Tautonia rosea: one gene and its partner. The main gene of each other region encodes a partner of the protein of the gene in region 2 in a complex. Links are inferred from orthologs where the notes say so. Each region holds a gene or a part of one and is shown on either strand. Other genes may lie near its edges.

Region 1 (8,629 bases), on a different replicon or contig from region 2:
TGAAAACGCTGGAAGATCACCCATCATCGGGTGCATCCGATGGGGAGGACCGATTCCGAGCCGCTCAGGAGTTGCGGGAAACTCGGTTCGGGAATGCCCCGACGCGCCGCCAGTCTGACGGAAGCTTCGCTGTCAATCAAGGCAATTTCCAGCGAATCATGCGGCCGACGAGGCGGCTTCGGAGGCAATTCGCAGTGAAGCCCCAGAGAGAATCTCGCTTTGGTGAGGACGACCGACGAGGCGATCAAGCAGCGCGAGGGTTCTTCCGGTTGCTCCTCGTTGGTCGAGAACGAAGCTTCGGGCCGCCTGGCCCCGAGCCTGGGCCGACGTCGGATCAGCCAGGTCGGCGCGAAGCGCCTCAGTCAGTTCGGTGACATTGTGGACGACCCGGGCAGCTCGACGTTCGAGTAAACCCTCGACAGCTTCCCGGAAGTTGCTTGTGTGGGGACCAAACAAGACTGAAGCACCAAAGGCGGAGGGCTCCATCATGTTCTGGCCTCCCCGACCGGGAAAGAGACTGCCACCGACGAATGCCAGATCGGCCATTCCCCAGATGCTCGACAGTTCGCCGACGGTGTCGATGAGAAGGACCGGGGGCGAGCTATCCAAGCTCAAGGACGCAGGGGGCTCCTGATCAACACTTCGACGCCAGACCGAATGCCCCTGGCTCTCGATCCAGCGGGCGAGATCGGGACCTCGTTCCGGATGGCGAGGGACGATCACCAACCGTAGGTCGGGATGATCCTGGCGGGCTGCCTGGTATGCTTGAAGCGCAACGGCTTCCTCCCCGTCCATCGTGCTTCCGGCCACGAATATCGGCCCGGCTGCATCGTCTAGGCCGATCGCCCGGCGGAGGTTTCGAACCTTGGGGACGTCTCGGAGGGATTCGAGACCGTCGTACTTGATCGAGCCGGTGACCGTCACTCGGTCTGAGGCCACCCCGATGTCGCGAAAACGCGAAGCTGACTCTTCCGACTGGGCTCCGACCACGTCGAGCCTGCGAAGCGTCGGACCAAGCAATGCTCGGAATCGGCGGTAGCGGGGATGACTCCGACGGCTGATCCGGCCATTGATGACGGCCACCCGTGTCCCCTGATTCGAGGCTGCTCGGATCAGGTTCGGCCAGAGTTCCGTTTCGACCAGTACCAGCGCCGTTGGCCGGACGCGACTCAGGGCTCGCCGCACTGACCAGGAGAAATCCAGAGGAGCGTAGAAGGTGACCAGATCGGGAAAGGTTCGCCGGGCAACCTCAAGGCCAGTTGAAGTGGTGGTCGAGATCACCAGCTCCCAGTCCGGTCGCCGCCGGTGCAAGTCGGCGATCAAGGGACGAAGGAGGAGTACCTCTCCGACGCTCACGGCATGGAACCAGAGACAAGGAGCGCTTCCCAACCGTCTCGGAACACGTCCCCAGAGTTTCTGGGCATGACCGTCCCGATACTTGCCCGTTCGCCACGCTCGGACCAGCAAGATTGGCGAACAGATCGTGAGCAAGACGAAGTAAGCCGCATCAAGCAGATAGGGCATCGAGGCATCCTTTCCTGACCCGCCTCGCCCATAGGGCGATCAACTCATCGCGGTCGAGATCGAATCGGACGCGGGAACATCCCTGGATCACCGCGAAACCGAATTGCCGAACGGTTCACGCAAGCAGGATGCCAGTTTCGCGCTATCACAATGCTCGCCGAGAATCTTGGGGAAGGAAACTCATGCGAGAGAAAACCGAAAACGTATTCGTTGCAGGAACTTAGCGTCCGGTGATAGACGAGCGATCGATCACCGGACGCGACGATAATCGGTCAGAAAGGGGTTCCATCCCCTCCTTTTTTCATGCAGCACGCCTTGAATTTTTTACCTGACCCGCACGGACAAGGGTCGTTTCGGCCGACCTTTTTTCCGACCTTCCGAACAGGTTCGACCTTGGTTGTTTCTCCCTGTCGCTGGCTGGCGGCAATGGCGGCGTCCTGCTGGGCTCGCATGGTTCTGCCATCCGAGGAGACAGCCCCGATCGGTTCTCCTGACGACGAGGCATCTTCCTTGATCGATCGGGCACGATCGAGTTGCCAGCGAGCCCCAAGGTACGACAGGAAGTCTGGATCAACCTGCTCCATGCGAAAGACGAGGTCGGTGATCTTGTCCGAAACGCCTTGCCACATCTCGTCGTAGATTCGCTTACCCTCGCGCTTGTACTCGACCTTGGGATCGACTTGCGCGTAGCCTCGGAGGCCGACGGAACTGCGCAGGTGGTCCATGGTCCGGAGGTGTTCCATCCAGCTCTGATCGAGAATCTGGAGCAGGAGGACTTTCTCCATCTCGCGCATCTCAGGGCGATGGCGCGTGTCGAGCGCACCGATGAGCTTTGATCGAGCCCCCTGAGGACCGAGGCTGGTCAATTCCTCGACGGTGGTTTCGATCCCAAGCTCTTGCCGAGCCCAGTTCGACAGCTCGGCCAGGGCGGCGGGGTCGGTGTCTCCATTGTCTTCGAAGGCGGCGTCGAGCTTCGTCTGCAGCTCATCGTAGAGTTGAGCACCGGTATAATGCTCGTGAGCGACCTCAACGAGCATGGATTCCATTTCGGGACGAAGTAACGGTTTCAACGCTTCGATGTCCACTGTGGTTCCGAAGCGTTCCGAGGCCCAGGCTGCCAGCCCTTCGCGGTCGTACTTGGCTGGCTGGCCCGGTTTCGGTTCGACCAGGAACCGGCTCATTCCCACCCGGACTGGGAATTCGGCTTCCTTGCGGGCGTAGAGGTCCCGAGCCTGGTGCTTCAGCTCCGAGGCGACTTCCTCAGCCGATTTCCCGGACCATTCGGCCGGATCGGTCGTCAGGCCAAACTTGCGATGCGTCCAACCGGCGAGCGATCGGATGCCCCAGTCTCGGCTCACAAATTCTCTGGCTGGTTCGAGATCGGTCTTCCGAATCGTTTCGACCGCCTGATCACGAAGGAAGTCGGCCAGTCCAAGGCGGTCGATTTCGGGCTCGCCATCCTCCGTCCGGACAAATCGCCTTAAATCGCGATCCTTCACATTCAAGCTGTAGCGAGCATTGGCCCAGCTCGTCAGGGCGAGCCAGTTCCATTCGGACGACTCGGCTTCGGAAGGAAGGTTTTCCTCGATCGCCTCATCGATGGCGTCGGCAGCTTGCGCCTCTGCGCGATCCCGGGCTCGCTCGACGGCTTCCTCGAAAGGATCCCCTCGGAAGTCTCGGCCCTCGAACTCGACACCGAGCCGCTGACCGACCCAGGCGGCAAAACTGGCCAGACCGTAATCCGGGTCAAGAAACTGAGCCACCGCGGCATCGATCTGACGATCGATCATCGTCAGGATCTCATCCTTGGTCGGAGCACCATCGAGCAATCGTTGGCGGAACGAGTAGACCCCCTTGCGCTGAGTGTCCATGACCTCGTCGTATTCGAGGAGGTTTTTCCGAGCGTCGAAATTTCGTTCCTCAACCTTTTTCTGAGCCCCTTCGATGCGTCGGGAGACGAGCCTGCTCTCGATCGCCTCGCCTTCTTGCATCCCAAGCCGTTCGAGGACACCGGACACCCATTCGCCGGCGAACTTGCGCATCAGGTCGTCCTGAAGCGAGAGGAAGAAGCGCGAGCTGCCCGGGTCTCCCTGGCGACCGGATCGGCCGCGGAGCTGGTTGTCGATCCGTCGCGATTCGTGCCGCTCGGTGCCGATGATGTGTAGGCCGCCGAGTTCGGCAACTTCACGACCTTCAGCCTTCATTTCTGGCTCGTACTGATCGACGGTGTCTTTCCAGACCTCGGGTGGGACTTCGAGCCGGGTCGGGTAGAGTGGGCGGCCGTCCTCGTTCTTGAGACGACTGAGATCGGCCCAGGCCATGAACTCGGGGTTGCCGCCTAGGATGATGTCGGTGCCTCGGCCTGCCATGTTGGTGGCGATCGTGACCCGACCTTTTCGGCCTGCCTGGGCAACGATCTCGGCTTCTTGCTCGTGGTATTTCGCGTTAAGCACCTTGTGAGCGATGCCGTAACGCTTGAGCATGTCGGAGAGCAACTCCGACTTCTCGATGGAGGTTGTACCGACGAGAATCGGACGACCGGTTGGATGGACTTCTCGAATCTCGTCGATGATGGCCTGGAACTTTTCCTTTTCGGTCCGGAAGATCACATCCGGCTCATTGACACGCTGCAAGCCTCGATTGGTCGGAATGGCCACGACGTCGAGTTTGTAGACTTTCCAGAACTCGTTGGCCTCGGTCATGGCCGTGCCGGTCATGCCTGAAAGCTTGGTGTAGAGCTTGAAGAAGTTCTGGAGCGTGATCGTGGCGAGCGTCTGGTTCTCTTCCTTGATCTTGACGCGTTCCTTGGCCTCGACCGCCTGGTGCAGGCCGTCGGACCACTGACGGCCGACCATCAATCGGCCGGTGAACTCGTCGACGATGATGATCTCGCCCTTGTCGCTGACGACATACTCGCGATCGCGTTTGTACAGGTGGTGGGCCTTCAACGCATTGTCAATCAGGTGGGGCCATTCCATATTGCCAGGGGTGAAGAAGCTCTCGACCCCGGCCAGACGCTCGGCCTCGCGAATGCCGACCTCGTTGAGGTGGGCGGTTCGTTCCTTTTCCTTGACCTCAAAATGTTCTCCTTCACGGAGCTGCCGGGCGATCCGGTCGGCCTCGGCATATTTTTTTACGTCGTCGAAGGCGGGGCCGGAGATGATCAAGGGGGTTCGGGCTTCGTCGATGAGAATCGAGTCGACCTCGTCGATAATCGCGTAATGAAGCGGTCCCTGAGCCTGCGACTCTCGGGACGGCTTCATGTTGTCCCGCAGGTAGTCGAAGCCGAATTCGTTATTGGTGCCGTAGGTGATGTCGTAGCCGTAGATCTTCTGACGCTGGCGGGGATCCATCTGCGACTGGATCGCGCCCACCGTCAATCCCAGTCCGTTGTAGAGCGGGCTCATCCACTCCGCGTCTCGGCGGGCGAGATAATCATTGACCGTGATGACATGGACCCCTTTGCCTTCCAGGGCATTGAGGTACGCCGCCAGGGTCGCGACTAGAGTCTTTCCTTCACCAGTGACCATTTCGGCGATCTTGCCCTCATGCAAGACCATGCCGCCGAGCAACTGCACGTCGTAATGACGCATTTTGAGAAATCGGCGTCCCCCTTCCCGGCAGACGGCGAAGGCCTCGGGCAAGAGGTCGTCGAGGGTCTCTCCCGAAGCAAGCCGCTGTCGGAATTCGGTCGACTTCTGCTTCAACCCATCGTCGGAAAGCCGCTCAACGGCTGGCTCCAACTCGTTGATCTGGGCGACGATCGGCTGCATGCGTCGGATCTGACGCTCGTTGGAGTTCCCGAAGACCCGAACTAGGCCGTGGGAAACTCCTTCGCTGAAGGCATTCAGTGCGTTGGTGGTCTTGTCCCACAGGTCACTAAGAAGAACCGTCGCCTCCATGACTGTCGACCGCCTCCCGCGGAAAAGGGTGTGCCGCTCTAACTTCAATGATGAAAAGATTTTATTGAAAGTTGAGATCCTGGTCAAGCGAGGCTCGATCAGGTCTTTCCAGCACTATAGGACGTGCCGACATGCCGGGCTCGCGGCGCAAGGTTTCTGTCGTTAGAATCTTAAGCGTTCCCTGTGTCTTTCAAATAAACCCGCACCCAACCAGAGGAGCACCGCACGATCGTGGAGGATTCCGAAACGCAGGAGGCAGCCGGATCGTCTCGCCGACTGATCATCCTTGGCAGCGGGACCTCGACCGGAGTTCCGGTACTCGGTTGCGATTGCCCGGTGTGTCAGTCGGAGGATCCGCGGAATGTTCGAACTCGGCCCAGCGTGCTGGTAAGACTGCCCGCAGGGGACCTGTTGATTGATACACCCCCGGAGCTTCGACTGCAATTACTCCGAGAAGGAATCCCCCGGGCCCACGCGATTCTCTTCACCCATGCCCACGCCGATCATCTGTTCGGGCTTGATGATGCTCGACTCTTTCCCAAGATGATCGGCGGTCCGGTCCCGATCTACTGCGAGCTTGAGGTGGAGGAGGCCATTCGCCGGGCCTTTTCCTACGCCTTTGACGAACGAGCCTTGCGAATTCCTCGAGGAGGGGTGCCGCAGGTCGAGTTCTCCCGGATCGGCCCCGACGAATCGTTTTGGGCGCTTGGCGAACATATCATTCCAATTCGCCTGCATCACGGCCGATTCCGAGTGCTTGGCTTCCGAATTGGCGGGCTCGCCTATTGCACGGATGTTTCGGAGATTCCCGAGGAGAGCGCTACGAAGTTGGAGGGGCTCGACACCTTGATCCTCGATGCGCTTCGACCAGAACCGCATCCGACCCACTTTAGCCTTGATCAGGCGTTGGCGACGATCGAACGGTTCCGCCCGCGTCGAGCCTTTTTGACCCATCTCTCTCACTCGTACGATCATGGGCCAGCCGAGGAACGCTTGCCCCCTGGAGTCCGGTTGGCCTACGATGGCCTTTCCATCCCCTTTTGATTGGGAGTATTCGAGGCGAAGACCGGGCCGATCGGCGATGCTCAGGCCTGGCTCTCGCTCGCGAATCATGCCCCTTGATTGAGCGATAAGGAGCCGACTTCCGATGCCCGCCGACCCAGCGATGGTCGACCTTCTGAACCAAATCGGTCAGAACCATGTGCTTCGATTCTGGGATGAGCTTGATCCCGAGGGTCGGAATCGTCTGATCGGCCAACTGCAGCGCCTTGACCTGCAGCGATTGGCCCTTTTGATTGATCGCCTGGTGCTGAACACCTCCAAGGATGAGTCCCTGGCGCTTGACCCGGAACAGGTCGAACCGGTCGATGTCCGACGGGTTCCTCAGACCGATTCCGAACGCGTGATTCGTCGGCGAGCTGCTGATCGAGGAGAAGCGGCGCTAGCGGCAGGTGAGGTCGCGGCCGTCCTGGTGGCCGGTGGTCAAGGAACGCGGCTCGGGTTCGACGCGCCGAAAGGAACCTATCCGATCGGTCCCGTCTCCGGAGCCAGCCTGTTTCAACTGCACGCCGAAAAGCTGGCTGCGTTGGGGAAACGCTTCGGGAAGTCGATTCCGCTGTACATCATGACCAGCCCCGAAAACCACGAGGCGACCACCTCCTTCTTTGCGGATCACGACCAGTTTGGACTCGACCACGTTCGCTTCTTCGTACAGGGGCAGTTGCCTGCGGTCGATGCGGCCACCGGCAAGCTCTTGTTGGCCGAAAAAGATTCGCTTGCGCTGAGTCCCGATGGCCACGGGGGAACGATCACTGCCCTCGCGGCTCGCGACCATGCCGATCAGCCGAGTTGTTTGGAGGAGATGCGTGATCGAGGCATCCAAACTCTCTTTTATTTCCAGGTCGATAACCCCCTCGTTCAGATTTGCGATCCGGCCTATCTTGGGCTTCACCTGATGGCCGAGGCAGACATCTCGTTCAAGGTCGTGGAGAAGCAACGTCCTGAGGAGAAGGTCGGCGTGGTCGTGCAGGTCGAGGGACATGCCCAGGTCATCGAGTACTCCGACTTGCCGACCGAACTGGCCGAACGTCGAGAGCCCGATGGCGGCCTCCAGCTCTGGGCCGGGAGCATCGCAATTCATTGTTTCGATCGTGCATTCCTTGAACGCCTTGTTTCCGGTGGAGGTCAACTCCCGGTTCACAGAGCCTTGAAAAAGGTGCCGTATCTTTCCGAAACCGGAGAGCGAGTCGAGCCCGAGGCGCCCAACGCGGTCAAGTTCGAAACCTTTATCTTCGATGCGCTTCCCTTGGCGGATCGCTGGTCGATTGTCGAAACTGAGCGCGCGATCGAGTTTGAGCCCTTGAAAAACGCCACCGGACCAGACTCTCCCGCGACCGTCCGACAGCGCCTTAGCGATCTCTTTGGTGATTGGTTGGAACAGGCTGGAGCAAGTGTTCTGCGAAGAGGGGACGGCTCGGTCCCGTTTGGGATCGAGATTAGCCCTTTGTTTGCACTCGATCCCAGTGAGCTGAAGCAAAAGATCGAACCGGGACTGGTCGTCGATCGACCGATTCACCTTGGCCCTTGACTGGAAGGATCGCCAGGAGATTGATCGGAGTCGAGCCCGAAAGGATCGGCAACCCGCATCGGCGATGATTCTGCTCGTGTGAGTTCGTTCCCGTTGTCGAGTGAGGCCCGACCCGTCGCCGCGTGGCGATCACGTCGGACAGGAGGTTCGTTGTTGTGCTCCACGCCGTGATCATGGCGGGTGGTAGTGGCACCCGATTCTGGCCCAAGAGCCGCCGCAATTGTCCCAAACAACTGCTCCGCCTCTACGGCGAAGCTACGATGCTCCAGCAAACCCTGGAGCGAATCCAACCGATCGTGCCGCCCGATCGCATCTGGATCATCACGGGAGCCGATCAGGCCGCGGCAACCCGCGCGCAACTCCCCGACCTGCCGGCCGATCAGGTCGTCGGCGAGCCTTGCCCGCGCGATACGGCAGCCTGTGTGGGCTTGGCCGCCTCCCTGGTGGCGAGCCGGGACCCGGAGGCCACCATGATCGTCATGCCGGCCGATCATGTGATCGAGCCGGCCGAGGCCTTCCACGCAACGGTTCGGGCGGCTGCCTCGGTCGTGAACGACGATCCGACCGCCTTTGTCACCTTCGGCATCGCACCGGATCGGCCTGAGACCGGATACGG
Region 2 (7,383 bases):
TCGGGCCGTCGGGGGTCATGGCGACGGTGTGTTCGAAGTGGGCGGCGGAGAGGCCGTCCTTGGTGACGATGGTCCAGCCGTCGGAGAGGGCCTTGACGTGCTTGGTGCCGAGGGCGACCATCGGCTCGATGGCGAGGACGATGCCGGGTTCGAGCTTGAAGTCGTTGCGGCGGAGGGCCTTGCTGACGAAGTTCGGAACCTGGGGTTCCTCGTGCATGTCGCGGCCGATGCCGTGGCCGACGAACTTCTCGATGACGTGCATGTGCTGCGACCGGACGTAGCGTTCCATCAGGCCGGCGACCTCGGCCCAGGTCTCGCAGCGCTCCATGGCGCGGATGCTCAGGTCGAGGGTCTCCTTGGTCACCTGGAGGAGCTTCTGGTTTTCCTCGGAGATCGGGCCGATGGGCAGGGTGATGGCCGAGTCGCCGCACCAGCCGTTGATCCGGCAACCGGTGTCGATGGAGATGATGTCGCCCTCCTGGAGGGGGCGACGGGTGGGGATGCCGTGGACGACGGCGTCGTTGACGCTGGCGCAGATGACGGCGGGGAAGGGGCGGACCCCCTTGGTGGGGCTTGGGTAGTTGAGGAACAAGGGGGTGGCGTTGTGACGCTGGAAGATGGCGGCGACGGCCTCGTTCATCTCGGCGGTGGTGCCGCCGGGCACGGCCAGTTCTCGGACTCGGGCCAGAGCCTCGGCGACGACCTTGCCGGCCTCTCGCATCAGGCCGATCTCTCGGGGGCTCTTGAGCTTGATAGTCGATCGGCTGGGGCGGAGCATGGGGGAGAGCCCTCCGGGAGCGCGGACGTTGGCGATCGGCGAAGCGATCAGCGGCGGTTCATCAGGCCGGTGTAGTTCCGCATGATCAGGTGACTATCAATCTTCTGCACGAGGTCAAGGCAGACCGAGACGACGATCAGCAGGCCGGTACCGCCGAGGAAGGAGGTGATCACCGGCTCGACGCTGGTGCCGGCCTGAGCCAGAGCCCCCTGGACGATCGACGGGATGACCGCGACGAGGCTGAGGAAGGCGGCCCCGACGAATGTGATCCGCAGCATGACCTTTTCCAGGTACTCGGCCGTGCGACGCCCGGGTCGGTAGCCGGGGATGAAGCTGCCGTAGTCTTTCAGGTTATCGGCCATGTCCTTCGGGTTGAAGGTAATGGCGGTCCAGAAGTAGCAGAAGAAGTAAATCAGGCCGATGTAGAAGATGGTGTAGATATAGGCCTGGCTCTGGAAGGCATCGAGCCCGGCCTCGAAGAAGCGGGCGATGGCGACCTTCCAGCCGGCGACATCCTCCGCGACGAGCCAGCTGGCCGTGCTGGAGGCCAGCCCCTTGAAGATGAAGAAGGGGAACATCAGGAGGCTGGAGGCGAAGATGATCGGCATGACGCCGGCCTGATTGACCTTCAAGGGGAGGTACTGGCGGGTGCCGCCGTAGACCCGTCGGCCGCGGACGTGCTTGGCCGACTGGGTCGGGATGCGTCTTTGGCTTTCGGTGATCGCGATCACGCCGACGATCACCGCGATGAACAGGGCGAGTAACAGGCCGGTGACGATCAGCGAGTAAGGTTTCTCGGCGTCGCCGGTCAGGCGGGGAGTGAACCCGGAGGCGAGCAGGAAGATGGCATCGTCGGCGCTGGCGAGGATACCGGCCATGATGAGCAAGCTGATGCCGTTGCCGATGCCGTACTCGTCAATCTGCTCGCCGATCCACATCAGGAAGACCGTTCCGGTCGTCATGATGAGCACGCAAATAAACCCATAGGGGAAGAAGTCTTTATATTGAACCGGGATATAATCAAGTGTCTGCACAAAGCGGATCCACATCGCGCTTTGCACGAGGCAGATGGCGACGGTGGCGTATCGGGTGTATTCGTTGATCTTCTTGCGGCCGCTCTCGCCTTCTTTCATGAGGGCTTCGAGCTGGGGGACGACCGAGCCGAGCAACTGGAAGATAATCGAGGCGGAGATGTAGGGCATGATGCCGAGGCCGAAGATCGTGCTCATGCCGATCTGGGTGCCGCCGAACATGGCGGCCATGCCGAGGACCTTGCCGAAGGCCTGCTGGCGGATCTGCTCCTGCCAGTCGGCCAGGGCCGACTGATCGACGATCGGCAGGGGGATGTAGAAGCCGATCCGGTAGATGGCCAGGAACATGGCCGTCATGAGGATCTTGCGCTGCAGCTCGGGGACCTTGAAGAAGATCGTGATCAGCTTCTGCACGGCAGGACGGCTCCTATGCACGTCGGTCGGGGGGCGGGGTCTCGGCGGTTCCCCCAGGGGGACGTGTGCGGGGTCGGGCAGGCCTTGGCCTGCCGTCCGGGTCCAACGCGAACGGGTCGGCAGGCCGAGGCCCGCGAGACGAGGACGACGTTGGGTCGGGCGGTCGGTCGGGGAAACAACACACGCAAGAAGGTTGGCAAACGTGGCGATCCAGAGGCTCGGAGATCAAGGCGACCAAGGCCGCCGGTTGCTCGGATGATGCAGCCGGCGGGTCCTTCGGAGGCTAACGGACACCGACCGGGCCGGATCTCGTCGCGGCCCGGTCGGGTCGGTTTGATTTGGGTCGGGACGTTAATCGACGACTTCGACCGAGCCACCGGCGGCGGTGATCTTCTCGACGGCGGTCTTGCTGAACTTCTGGGCCTTGATGGTCAGGGCCTTGGTCAGGGTGCCGTCGCCGAGGATTTTCAGGCCGTCGTCGTGGCGCCCTTTGACGAGCCCTTTGGCCCGGAGGATGGCCTCATCGACGATCGCGCCGGACTCGAAGAAGGCCTCGATCAGCTCCAGGTTCAGGATGGCGAAATCCTTCTTGAACCGGCCGTTGGCGAAGCCTCGGATCGGCACGCGGCGGACCAGGGGCATCTGGCCGCCCTCGGAGAGGGGGCGAATTTTGAACCCCTGGCGGGAGGAGTGTCCCTTGTGCCCCTTGGTGCTCGTCTTGCCGTGCCCCGAGCCGGGGCCTCGACCGACGCGCTTGCGTTTTTTGTGCTTCTGGATGCCTTCGTGAACGTCGTGAATTTGCATGATGGCTTACCTCACAGCTCCACGCCCCGGAGTCGGGCCACTTCGTCCTTCGTGCGGAGCTGCTGCAGCCCGTCGATGGCGGCCTTGACCAGGTTCAGTTTGTTGGGAGAACCGATGCTCTTGGTCAAAATGTCGGTAATGCCGGCGGCCTGCACGACGGCCCGGACGGCTCCGCCGGCGATCACGCCGGTACCGGGGCTGGCCGGCAGCATGATCACCTTCGCGGCGCCGAAGCGGCCGATGACCGGGTGGGGAATGGTGCCGCGACGCATCTGAACGCGGGTCATGCGTTTGTGGGCGTCCTTGACCCCTTTTTCGACGGCCGGGGGCACTTCGTTGGCCTTGCCGTAGCCCCAGGAGACCTGGCCTCGGCCATTGCCGACGACGACCAGGGCGTTGAAGCTGAAACGGCGGCCCCCTTTGACCACGGCGGCGCAGCGGCGGATGGACACGACGCTTTCGCTCCACTCACCGCGATCTCGACTGTCGCTGGACACGGATGATCCTCCGGAAGGAAGTAGGCAGTAGGCAGTAGGCGGTAGGCAGTAGGGGGACGGATGGATCCGTTCAAGAACACTGGGTCCAGTCGATGCTCGGTGCGGGAAGCCGATCAGGATGGACCTCTTGGCGGAGGCACTGACCGATCCAGCTGACTGCCGACTGCCTACGACCTACTCGCTCCCGATCGTTGACGAATGAGATTAGAACTGCAAGCCGGCCTCTCGGGCGGCATCGGCCAGAGCCTGAATGCGCCCGTGATACTTGTAGCTTCGGCGGTCGAAGCAAACCTTGTCAATACCGGCAGCCTTGGCCCGTTCGGCCACGGTGCGGCCGACGACCGCCGCGGCGGCCTTGTTCCCGCCGTAGCTGACCTCTTGCCGGATCGCCGATTCGAGGGTGCCGGCCGAGACGAGGGTCTTGCCCTCGCCGTCGTTGATGATTTGCGCGTAGATATGCTTGGAGCTTCGGAAAATGGCCAGGCGGGGCCGTTCAGTCGAGCCGAACAGCTTCTTGCGGACGTGCCGCTGGCGGCGGAGCCGTTGCTGCTGGACATTCAGCCGGTGATTCTTACCCTTCACGGTCGATTTCCTCCTGGGCCCTCGGGGCGGCCGATGACGACCGGCCACCCGACCCTGGTGAGTTTTTAAGCGAGTTTCGAAGCGAGGCAGCCGAGCCGGACAAGAGGTCTCGGGAGCAACGGAGGGCCAAGCCCTGGAAGACCGCTCGCCCCGGGGGAACGCCTGCCTTGCTCAACGGTCGAGATTACTTGCCGAACGCCTTACCGGCCTTGCGGCGGACCTGTTCGCCTTCGTAGCGAATTCCCTTGCCCTTGTAGGGTTCGGGGGGCCGGACCCGGCGGACGCGGGCGGCAAACTCGCCCACAGCTTGCTTGTCGGCGCCGGTGATCTGGATGTGGGTCGCGTCGGGAACGGTCACAGTGACGCCTTCGGGGGCGGTCATCTGAATCTGGTTGGCGTAGCCGACGACGAGGTTGACGGTGTTCGGCCCCTTGAGCTGGGCCTGGTAGCCGACGCCGACGACCTCAAGGCGCTTGGAGTAGCCTTCGGTGACCCCCTTGATCATGTTGGCGATCAGGGTGCGGGTCAGGCCGTGAAGCGCCTTGACGGGGCGTTCGTCGTTGGGGCGTGAGACGAGGATTTGCTTGGCGTCGGTGTCGTACTTGACGTCCATCTCCTCGCGGAAGGTGAACGAGAGCTTCCCCTTGGGGCCTTCGACCTCGATGGTCGAGCCGGCCAGGTTGATTTTGACGTTGTCGGGGACGGGGACCGGTTGGCGGCCGATTCGAGACATGGTTTGAGGCTCCGGGACGGTGATCGCAGGGGGTGGTGAGGGCTCGGCGTGGGCTTGATCGGATCAATAGACCAGGGCCAGCACCTCGCCGCCGACCTTCTCGGCCCGGGCTCGACGGTCGCTCAGAATTCCCTTGGGCGTGCTGACGATGTGAACGCCCAGGCCGCCCTGGACCGGCTTCAGGTCGCGGTAGCCGCAGTAGACCCGACGTCCGGGCTTGCTGACGCGGTCGATCTTGGAGATGACCTTCTCGCCGTTCGGGCCGTACTTGAGGTTCAAGCGAAGGGTCCGGGCCGGAACGGTGTCGATCTCTTCGTAGTCCCAGATGTAGCCTTCGTCCTTCAGGGCGGCGGCGATGCCGCGCTTCTCGTTGGAGTGGGGCATGTCGACGTGGGAACGCTCGATCCGCACGGCGTTGCGGATGCGGGTGAGCATGTCGGCGATCGGGTCGGTCATCATGGCGGGGGCAATCCTCAACACCGCCTCGGGTAACTCGTCCGGTCCTGCAAGGAATACTGTGGTGCAAGGAGGTCCGGCAAGTCGGCGAGGCGGGGGTCCTGGAAAACGCAAACAAACGGAAACAGAACGGGGAAAAAGAGCCAGCACGAGGCCGGTCGATCAATCAGCCGGCCCGCTGCTGGCCGGGCTTGCGGAAGGGCATGCCGAAGGCTCGGAGCAGTTCGCGGGCCTGATCGTCGTTGCGGGTCGTGGTGACAATGGTGATGTCCATGCCGAGTGTGTGGGAGATCTTGTCGGCCTCGATCTCGGGGAAGACCACCTGTTCGGTCAGGCCGAGGGTGTAGTTGCCGTTGCCGTCGAAGCTGTTCGGATTGACGCCGCGAAAGTCACGGATGCGGGGCAGGACGAGGTTGATCAGGCGATCGAAGAACTCGTACATCCGGGGGCCGCGGAGCGTGACCTTGCAACCGATTTCGTTGCCTTCTCGGAGGCGGAAGCCGGCGATCGACTGCTTGGCCTTGGTCACGACCGGCTTCTGACCGGCGATCCGGCCCATGGTGTCGACGGCGACGTCCAGGATGGCTTTATCCTGGGTCGCGCGACCGACGCCCATGTTCAGCACGATCTTTTCGAGCTTCGGGATCGCCATCACATTGGTGATGCCGAACTTCTCGGCCATCGCCGAGGCAATGGTGTTCTGGTATTCGTCGAACAGGCGAGCCATCGGGGCGATCCTCTGACCGTCGGCGCGGGATCGGGTCGGTCGGTTCCCGTATGCCGGCGGGGGATAATGGGGAAGTATCGAAATTCAACGAGATGTCAACTCAGCATGAACCTGGCCGATCGTTCGCAAGCGGCCAGGCTGGTGCGGGATGAGCCAGCGAGCGACGATCGGGGCGTCGCGTCGCCGAGGCGAACCGGACCCCATCGGCGGGCTAGCGATCAGATCAGGCCTTGGTCTTGGCCCGCGAGGGCTTCGGGGGGCCAAGGGTTCCGAGGCCGCCGGAGCATCGCTTGCAGTAGCGTTCTTTCTGGCCGTTGTCGAGGATCCGGTAGCCGACGCGGCTGGCGGCGTTGCACGAGGGGCAGTAGGGCAGGACGTTCGAGGCGTCGATCGGCATCTCCTTGGAGAGCCGGCCCCCCTGGGGATTGCGCTGGCTGGGCTTAACGTGCTTGTAGACGAGGTTGACCCCTTCGACGATGATCTTCCCCTTTTCAGGGAGGACGCGGAGCACCTTGGCTCGGGTACCCTTGTCGTCGCCGGTCACGACCACGACTTCGTCATCTCTACGAACCTTCATGAGTCGCTTCTCCGGCCCATCTGGGCCGTGTCTCGGAACTGATCAATGACCGGGAGGTGGTGGTCAAGTCAAGCAGGAAACATCGCAAACGGGCGAACAGACCAACCGGACGGCGACGCCTCGGCGTGGATCAGACGACCTCGGAGGCGAGGCTGACGATCTTCATGAACTGCTTGTCGCGCAGTTCGCGGGCGATGGCGCCGAAGATTCGGGTGCCGCGGGGCTCGTTGTCCTTGTTGATCAGGACGCACGCGTTGCGGTCGAATCGGACGTAGGAGCCGTCGGGTCGTCGGGTCTTGAATCGGGTGCGGACGACGACGCATCGGACGACGTCGCCGGCCTTCACGTCACCGCCGGGGGTCGCTTTCTTGACGCTGCCGATGAAGACATCGGCCAGGCCGGCGGTGCGTCGTTTGTAGCGCGACGCGGAGCCGCCGAGGACCTTGAAGCACATGACTTCCTTGGCCCCGGAGTTATCGGCCACATCGAGCCGGGTTTGCATCTGGATCATCGGTCGAGAACCCCAGTCACGGTCGCGGCCGCGGTCCCCAGCGAACGCCGGCGGCCCACGAGTCTCCGAACGATCGGGTTAGCGGGAACGGTCACGCAAGAAATCAACACGGGAGGAGCAGAAACGGGGCCGGGCGGGCGATCTGGCCATCGGCCCGGCAAGGAATCGAAAGGTCGGCCGAGGGTCAGGCGTCGGCCTGGTCCGGGGCCGGTTCGGCATTGGCCTGGGCGTCGAGGGCGGCCTTGCGGGCGTCGGCCTCTTCGTGGGCGGGGG

Evidence for each region.
Region 1: the proteins of secY (region 2) and secA are in contact, whole or in part, in a crystal structure (PDB 3DIN), measured with the Thermotoga maritima proteins. The link is inferred for Tautonia rosea from one-to-one orthologs. Residues at the interface, in WP_004081795.1 of Thermotoga maritima: Glu108, Gly109, Glu110, Glu111, Ala236, Glu237, Arg238, Arg239, Ile240, Thr241, Ile242, Gln243, Tyr244, Ala245, Arg246, Arg247, Val248, Thr249, Gly250, Arg251, Arg252, Val253, Tyr254, Gly256, Ala257, Ser258, Thr259, Tyr260, Leu261, Pro262; in WP_004082002.1 of Thermotoga maritima: Glu261, Ala262, Arg263, Lys300, Ala301, Arg302, Thr303, Ile304, Ile305, Leu323, Tyr324, Asp325, Pro326, Val329, Ser330, Tyr333, Ile336, Lys340, Phe345, Val349, Glu363, Phe364, Tyr374, Ser375, Gly376, Gly377, Glu393, Ile395, Thr482, Ser483.

The regions. Positions count from the first base shown.
Region 1 is NZ_JABBYO010000001.1:569,589-578,217, forward strand. The notes cover bases 1,597-5,729. They hold secA (preprotein translocase subunit SecA), read right to left. Parts: upstream 5,427-5,729; coding sequence 1,797-5,426; downstream 1,597-1,796. Outside these bases: HG800_RS02290 (3-deoxy-D-manno-octulosonic acid transferase), read right to left, coding at 157-1,524; HG800_RS02300 (MBL fold metallo-hydrolase), read left to right, coding at 5,808-6,470; HG800_RS02305 (UTP--glucose-1-phosphate uridylyltransferase), read left to right, coding at 6,574-8,013; HG800_RS02310 (mannose-1-phosphate guanylyltransferase), read left to right, coding at 8,169-8,629. UniProt on the Escherichia coli protein: Required for protein export, interacts with the SecYEG preprotein conducting channel.
Region 2 is NZ_JABBYO010000010.1:93,310-100,692, reverse strand. What follows is about bases 25-2,911. They hold secY (preprotein translocase subunit SecY), read right to left. Parts: upstream 2,224-2,911; coding sequence 826-2,223; downstream 25-825. Other genes in these bases: rplO (50S ribosomal protein L15), read right to left, coding at 2,575-2,911; map (type I methionyl aminopeptidase), read right to left, coding at 25-778. In the rest of the region: more of map, read right to left, coding at 1-24; more of rplO, read right to left, coding at 2,912-3,027; rpsE (30S ribosomal protein S5), read right to left, coding at 3,039-3,524; rplR (50S ribosomal protein L18), read right to left, coding at 3,729-4,106; rplF (50S ribosomal protein L6), read right to left, coding at 4,291-4,839; rpsH (30S ribosomal protein S8), read right to left, coding at 4,903-5,298; rplE (50S ribosomal protein L5), read right to left, coding at 5,462-6,022; rplX (50S ribosomal protein L24), read right to left, coding at 6,246-6,599; rplN (50S ribosomal protein L14), read right to left, coding at 6,730-7,110; rpsQ (30S ribosomal protein S17), read right to left, coding at 7,295-7,383. UniProt on the Escherichia coli protein: The central subunit of the protein translocation channel SecYEG. Consists of two halves formed by TMs 1-5 and 6-10.